3 regions of the Mesorhizobium sp. BR1-1-4 genome follow, and region 1 is predicted to be linked to each of the others. Evidence: predicted binding sites of a transcription regulator. Region 1 holds the regulator's gene; each other region holds the start of a gene.

The links. Region 1 encodes LexA, which represses DNA repair genes until DNA is damaged. Its sites were predicted from a motif close to TGTTCNNNNTGTGTTCNG; they were not measured.
Region 2: LB571_RS15745 (2'-5' RNA ligase family protein) is a predicted target of LexA. The motif match lies at 1,527-1,544, and genes of this name have one in related genera.
Region 3: LB571_RS03805 (DUF3072 domain-containing protein) is a predicted target of LexA. The motif match lies at 897-914, and genes of this name have one in related genera.

What each region holds. Positions count from the first base shown of each region.
Region 1 is NZ_JAIUIB010000009.1:173,345-175,609, reverse strand. It holds gene LB571_RS20715 (ComEC/Rec2 family competence protein) at 1-724, shown strand, start outside; gene lexA (transcriptional repressor LexA) at 718-1,461, opposite strand; gene LB571_RS20705 (GntR family transcriptional regulator) at 1,872-2,265, opposite strand, start outside.
Region 2 is NZ_JAIUIB010000006.1:349,506-351,770, reverse strand. It holds gene LB571_RS15755 (SRPBCC family protein) at 1-306, shown strand, start outside; gene LB571_RS15750 (nuclear transport factor 2 family protein) at 400-753, opposite strand; gene LB571_RS15745 (2'-5' RNA ligase family protein) at 879-1,481, opposite strand; gene LB571_RS15740 (fumarylacetoacetate hydrolase family protein) at 1,740-2,265, shown strand, end outside.
Region 3 is NZ_JAIUIB010000002.1:125,381-127,645, reverse strand. It holds gene LB571_RS03815 (class I SAM-dependent methyltransferase) at 1-118, opposite strand, end outside; partial or broken gene LB571_RS03810 (hypothetical protein) at 247-450, opposite strand; gene LB571_RS03805 (DUF3072 domain-containing protein) at 948-1,157, shown strand; gene LB571_RS03800 (YidB family protein) at 1,333-1,800, shown strand; gene LB571_RS03795 (DUF4112 domain-containing protein) at 1,807-2,256, shown strand.

The DNA.
Region 1 (2,265 bases):
CGATGGAGTCGGGCTGATTTCGCAGCAATCCGTGCTGCTGGTCACCGTCGCGCTGGTTATCGCGACGATGGCGACGACATGGCTGCGGCTCGCGGCGCTGCCATTCGCGCTCGCCGGCCTGTTGACTGTGTCGCACACGCGCGCGCCCGATGTGCTGATCTCGGAAGATGCGCGGCTGGTCGCGCTGCCGATCGGCAATGGCGAACTGGCCGTCAACCGGGAACGGCCGAACGAATTCGCAACCGACAACTGGAAGCGCGCCCTGATCTCCGAAACAATCGTCAAACCGGAAATGTTCGACACGACAGACAGGCAATTCGATGTTGCCAGTCCCACCGACCTGCCGCCGGGATCGCCCTTCTACTGCCGCGAAGGCCTGTGCCTTGCCAGGCACCCTTCCGGCGCGATCATTGCCTATGTCGAGGACCGCAAGACCACCTGGAAAGCCTGCGCTTTCGCCGACCTGATCATCGTCAATGACGCAACCGCCTATGACGCCTGCCACAATCCACTGGTTCTCGTCGTCACCAAACGGCAGCTCGCCCGCAAGGGAAGCGCTGCCGTCTTCTTCAATCCCCAGTCGGCCACGACCCGGGCCGCGATCGCATTTGCCGTCGACGGACCATATCGGCCCTGGCACGAACAGCGAAAATTCTCACGCGAGGCGAGGGGGCTGCCGCCGTACAAAAAACCCGACAAGCCCGATGACAAGCCGGTTCAGTAGCGCCTGATCAACCCGACCAGCTTGCCTTGTACCTTGACCCTGTCCGGCCCGAAAATGCGCGTTTCGTAGGCTGGATTGGCGGCCTCGAGCGCGATCGAAGCGCCTTTGCGGCGGAACCGCTTCAGTGTCGCTTCCTCTTCGTCGACCAGTGCCACGATAATTTCGCCCGGGCTTGCCGTGTCGGCATTGCGGATAATGACCGTGTCTCCATCGAAGATACCAGCCTCGATCATCGAGTCGCCCTTGACCTCCAACGCATAGTGCTCGCCGCCCATGATCATGTCCGGCGGCACCGAGATCGAATGCGTCTGATGCTGGATGGCATCGATCGGCACACCGGCGGCGATACGGCCCATGACCGGGATGGACACGGCTGAAACCGCGTCGTCGTCGTTGCCGGCCGCGGGCAGGCGCGAAGGCGCAGCGGCCGGCCTGATCTGGCGTCCGAGACTGCCTTGGCCAAGGCTGCCTTGGATGACGCTTGGCGAGAACTTCTTTGCCGCATTGAGGCCCGGCGCGATCGAGTCCGGCAGCCGCAGCACTTCCAGCGCGCGCGCCCGATTGGGTAGCCGGCGAATGAAGCCGCGCTCCTCCAGGGCCGTGATCAGGCGATGGATCCCCGACTTGGAGGCAAGATCGAGTGCTTCCTTCATCTCGTCGAAGGAAGGCGGTATCCCGCTTTCCTTGAGCCGTTCGTGGATGAACATCAGCAGTTCATGTTGCTTGCGTGTCAGCATGGCGGCCCCCAAGACATTGAACGAAAGGTTGAACCAGAATCGAAAAAACAAACCCAGAACAAACACTATCTGTTCCAGTTGTGTTCTGCAACCGTTTAAAGTTTAATGAATTTGTTAAGGGGTCTGAAGTTTTTTGCCCGCGACGGCGGGCGGCAACCAGTCCTTTCCGCCGTCGGCAGGCGCATTGAAATCGTTTTGGTTAATGGCCTGTGGCCCATCCGCCGACGAGGCTTTGGCATCAGTTAGTTGGAAGGCTTCTCCTCGGAGGGACGTATAATTCGCGGAGCCATTATTCGCGGAACGAAACGAAACCAAAATGCCAACGATTGGTAGCTTCGGGCGGCCATGGATCGGGGCGTTCGGCGCACTCCGGCCAGCGCGTTCGAATAGGCGTCGCGGAAGCGCTGAAGTTATCCCGAACCCGCCTTCAAGCTGCCGGCGCGAGCGGCGTATCTGGTAGCGCCGCTGTCTTCGCTGTGGACATAGACGTGCAGTGTGTAGCCGATATGCGCCGTCATCAGCGCCTTGGCCCGCTCGACGTCACGGTCGAGCGCCGCTTCCATGATCGCGGTATGGTGTTCGATCGCAATCGCTTCGCGTAGCGCTTCGATTGCCTCTTCATAGCCATCCTTGAGGCCGGCCGCGGCCCGCAGTGTCGGCGCCAGACCAAGAAAGCGATGATGCCGGCGCAGCTGATCCGAGATCGTCGAGCGGAACCGCAACAGCCAGTCGCATGTGGCGGCGCTCAGCAGCGCCGCATGGAAAGCCTCGTGGTTCTCGTCCCATCTGTCGACGGCCGCGTCC
Region 2 (2,265 bases), on a different contig from region 1:
CTGTTTCGGACACGCATGCAGTCGCCCGACGGCAAGGAGGTCAGTGACCGCCACTGCTGCTATCTGGAAATCGTGCCCAACGAGCGGCTGGTGTGGACGGATGCGCTGCTGCCCGGCTATCGACCCTCGGGCGAGCCTTTCATCACCGCGGTCATTTCGCTCCATCAGGATGGCCAGGGTACGCGCTATACCGCCACAGCCATTCACCGTGACCAAGCCACCCGCGACAACCATGAAGAGATGGGTTTCTTCGACGGCTGGGGCACGGTGGCCGATCAACTTGCGCAGTATGTGAAGACGATTTGAACGCTCCCAGCGGCCAGAGGATCGCTCTGGCCGCCGTGCAAATTTTCAACCTTGCCGCAAAGAGAGCAAAGCTGGGAAGACCGATTTCCGGCCTCAGTAGTAAAAGCGCTCTTCGGTGATCTTGCCGTTCTTGACCGTGTACAGGCCAACCTCATCCATGGTGACACGCTCGCCGGTGGCCTTGGGCGTTATGTCAAAGGTGAAGCGCACCGCGAATTGATCGCCGTTGACATAAGGGCCCTCGACCGAGCCGCCATGCACTTCGTGGTTCTCTTGCCACCACTGGCTTTTCTGCCTGAGGGCCTCCTTGCCGTGACTGACGGCCATCGGTCCCTCCATCGCTTCGTAGCTGATGATATCGTCCGCATTGTATTTTTCGGCAGCACCTTCGTTGTTGCCCTGCTTGAGAAGTTCGGTGAACTCCTTGGCGATTTCCGTGACGGTCATTTTTGTTCCTCCTGTTCAGACGCATTGCAAGTAGGGAACCGCTTGCGGACCTGCCATCGCGGACAGGTCGATAGCTGACATGACCCTGTCAGGATGGGGTGTCGCGCGAACCAGCGCGTCCTTCGTTACATCGCAATCAGCGGCCAACGTTCCAGAAAGTCATATTGCGTCAGCCCGCGCAGGCTGTGCACGAGAATGAACTCCCGCGCCACGAAGCTGATCGGCTCGATCGGCAGTTGTGGGATAAGTTTCTGGTCATAGGCAAGGGTCATATGAGGGACGAACCCGTCTGACGCCTTCAGGCCTTCACGCAGCATTTCGACGCCGAGATTCCCGCTCAGTTCACAAACCGGTCCGACATCGGCCACAAGCACGAAGGGATGCTTGGCCGGTCGGCCTGTTGTCGCCGGGCGGCCAGGAAAGCTCCTGGCGTGGCGAAAGGTGATCTCAAAAGCAGGCATCTTGACGCGCTGCCCCGATCGGGTGGCCGCAAAGATGATCTTCGACCGCAGCCGCTTGTAGTCCCCGACATGCTGCTGGCTGACATGAAAACGCTCCGGTATCAGCGGTGAGCCGGCTATGCCACATTTGTCGCATAGCCGGCTTTGACAATCAGCAAACCGAAAATAATCCCCTGCCTGCAGAAACACGCCGAAGAAGACACGATCGGGCTTTTTGAGCCGCCTTGGCGGTTCTGGAATTCCGAAATCTAGTTCGCCTTGGTACATTACCTATACGCTCGCCAAGGAACGCCTCCGTTCTGTTCTGGCGCCCAGAACAAAACACGAACAATTCTCTGAGTCAAGTTCAAGTAACCGGACCCTAAGCCCGGTGATGTCCTTGACATCCGGACATCGTGGATGACCCAGTCGGCATATTCGCGGCCACCGCTCGACTGCTTGGATGGGATAGACCTTTGAATGGAATCCGGCGAAAGTGCCGCGCCGACCGGGCCAGCATTTTCGATTCAACGAGGAACCCAACTCATGACCAACCCGACACATCTGCCCGCTGAAGGCTTGTTTGTCGGCCGCGCCAGGAGCGGCGATGCCTCGCACCCCCTGGTCGTCACGGTGCGCGACGGCACCGTCTTCGACATCACATCCAGCGCGGCGCCCACCGTGCGCGACATCTGCGAATTGGCCGACCCGGCCGGCCATGTGCGCTCGGCCACGGGCAAGCCGATCGGTTCACTCGACGATATCGCGTCCAACAGTTTCGAAGCCACGCGCGACCGGGCAAGACCCTTTCTGCTGTCGCCGGTCGACCTGCAGGCGATCAAGGCTTCCGGCGTCACCTTCGTCGTCAGCCTGCTCGAACGGGTGATCGAGGAACAGGCGCGTGGCTCGGCTGATAAGGCCGACGCCATCCGCGCCGACATTGCGGGTCTGATCGGCCATGATCTTTCGAAGCTCAAGCCCGGTTCGCCAGAGGCGATGGAGATCAAGGCCAAGCTGATTTCGCGCGGCGCCTGGTCGCAATATCTGGAAGTGGGCATCGGCCCAGATGCCG
Region 3 (2,265 bases), on a different contig from region 1:
TGAACGCGGTAAAGGCCTCGATCTGGCGTATGCGCAGCCAGTTGCGGCTGTCGTAGCGAAGCAACCGCTTGGCAACGTGTTTGCCGCGATTCCTCAGGGCGCCAGCAAAGCTAGTCATTATCGACCTCCTCCTGTCCGCCTAAGCAAAATATAGCAGCACGAAGTGCGGAAAAGATGACGTCCTCAATCTTTCACGGTCGCGGAGCTGAAGGAGATGCTGCCCCCTCCAGCCAAGCAATCTCGTAATCAGTAATTGCGGTTGTAATGGCGCGGTCGTCACAGGGTGCGGTGCCGATGCGCCCGTAGCACTCCTGGTGGCGGCAGAGCTGGTCTTCGCGCCGCTGCGGCGTTGCGGCGGAGCCGACCACCGCACTGATCAGGGCGCCGCCAGCGGCACCGATCACCGTGCTCTGTGTCGCCGCCGATCGCCTGTCCGAGCAGCGCGCCTCCCCGGGACCAACACGGGGGAGAACGAAGCCGAGTGCGGTTGCATAGCGCTGAACGGCCGCGCGCCGGCTCACGAGGTGAGACAGGTTTTCCGATGGTTGAAGGCAATGGCTTCCAAAGCGGAAAGCGTCGCCCGGATATTATCGGCTGGTCTTCAAGGCCTACGATGGTGGCAAGCGCGCCATGAGCACCGGTGGTGGCGCATGATCCAGCGACGACGGCGCGGAATAGCCTCGTCATCCCAACCAGGCCGGTTGCGTGCAGCGCAAGTACCCGCACAGCGAGCCTGCGTGCTCCTGCGATGTCGGAGTCGGCGGTGACCACCCGGAAGTCGCGAAAGGACACGAGTAGTGGATGGCTTGTGCCCTCGTTGTGAATCCATTCGAAAGTGGGGAAACGATGCGGCTGCATGCTCGGGCTCTGCGCTCATGACGGCCGCAACAAGCAGGTGGAACAAAACAAGATCAAATGCATTCCCCATGCCAAGACAGGAGATCGCAATGGAAGACTCGCGCGCAAAACCCGATGCAAACGTCGAGAAAGAACCCGACGAATGGGTGAGTGGTGACGACCCGATGACCCCATCCCAAGCGTCTTATCTGAAAACCCTGTGTGAGCAGGCTGAGGATCAGGAAAGCTTTGCAGACAACCTCAGCAAGGCAGAGGCCTCCAAGCGCATAGATGCACTAAGGGCAAAGCTGAAACTTTAAGCACCAGCTCGGGCGCTCTGTCTTTACCGCCTCGACCTTCCATCTCGCGCGGGCAGGCCTCATAGTCGGCTGGGGAGCGGGTCGGGATTGCCAAGCCCTTCCTGATATTGCTGGCAATCGCGGAACTTTTGGCAAGGCGAGACCTTCTCCATATTCGAAACCACAGGAGGAACGAGTGGCCAATCTAGGAAGACTTGCGATCGCTATGCTGGGGGTTCTGGCTTATCAAAACCGCGACAAGATTGCCGAGGCGATCCGCGGAGCGGGCGATCCCAATAATCCCCAGGGCGGGATACTGGACCAGGTGTCCAAGGGCGTATCCGGCACGGCGCTCGGCGATATTCTCGACCGCTTTAGAAACGCAGGTGCCGGGTCGAAGGTAGACTCCTGGGTCGGCACCGGGCCGAACCAGCCGATCGAGCCGCACGAGGTGGTAACGGCGATCGATGCGCCGACGCTGGAAGCACTCTCCCACCAGACCGGCCTCTCGCGCGAGGAGCTGATTGCAAGGATCACCAGGGATTTGCCCGACGCGGTTAACCAGATGACCCCAGACGGCACCCTCCCAGCAGACGACCGAACAAATGCTCCAGACCAGCCCAACCTGCTCGACGACGTGCCTTCCCGGCCGATACAAAGCTAATTCCACATGACGGAAGCGGACTGGAGAGGTGCGAAACCGAGGAGATTGGATCGAGCGAGCAATGGCAGCCGGAAAGTAGGGACAAGCGAAACGCCTATTGTGGATCGCCAGACTGCGAGGGCAATCGCCGAGCTCGACCTCTTGGCAGTGCTGCTTGATTCGCGCTGGCGAATCCCGAGTACGCCAATTCGGTTCGGACTGGATGCTCTGGTAGGCCTGGTGCCTGTGCTGGGAGATACAGCAACCGGGTTGATCTCGGCTTACATTGTGCTGCGAGCCCGCAAATGCGGCGCTGGGAAGCTGTTGGTTGCTCGGATGTTGGCCAATGTGCTGTTTGATACCGTCTTGGGAAGCGTGCCCGTCCTCGGATCGATCTTCGATGTTTACTACAAGTCGAACAACCGCAACATCCGCCTGCTTCGTGGCCATCTAAGCCGTCAGGTTGCTGAACGGTAGTTCGCAGGG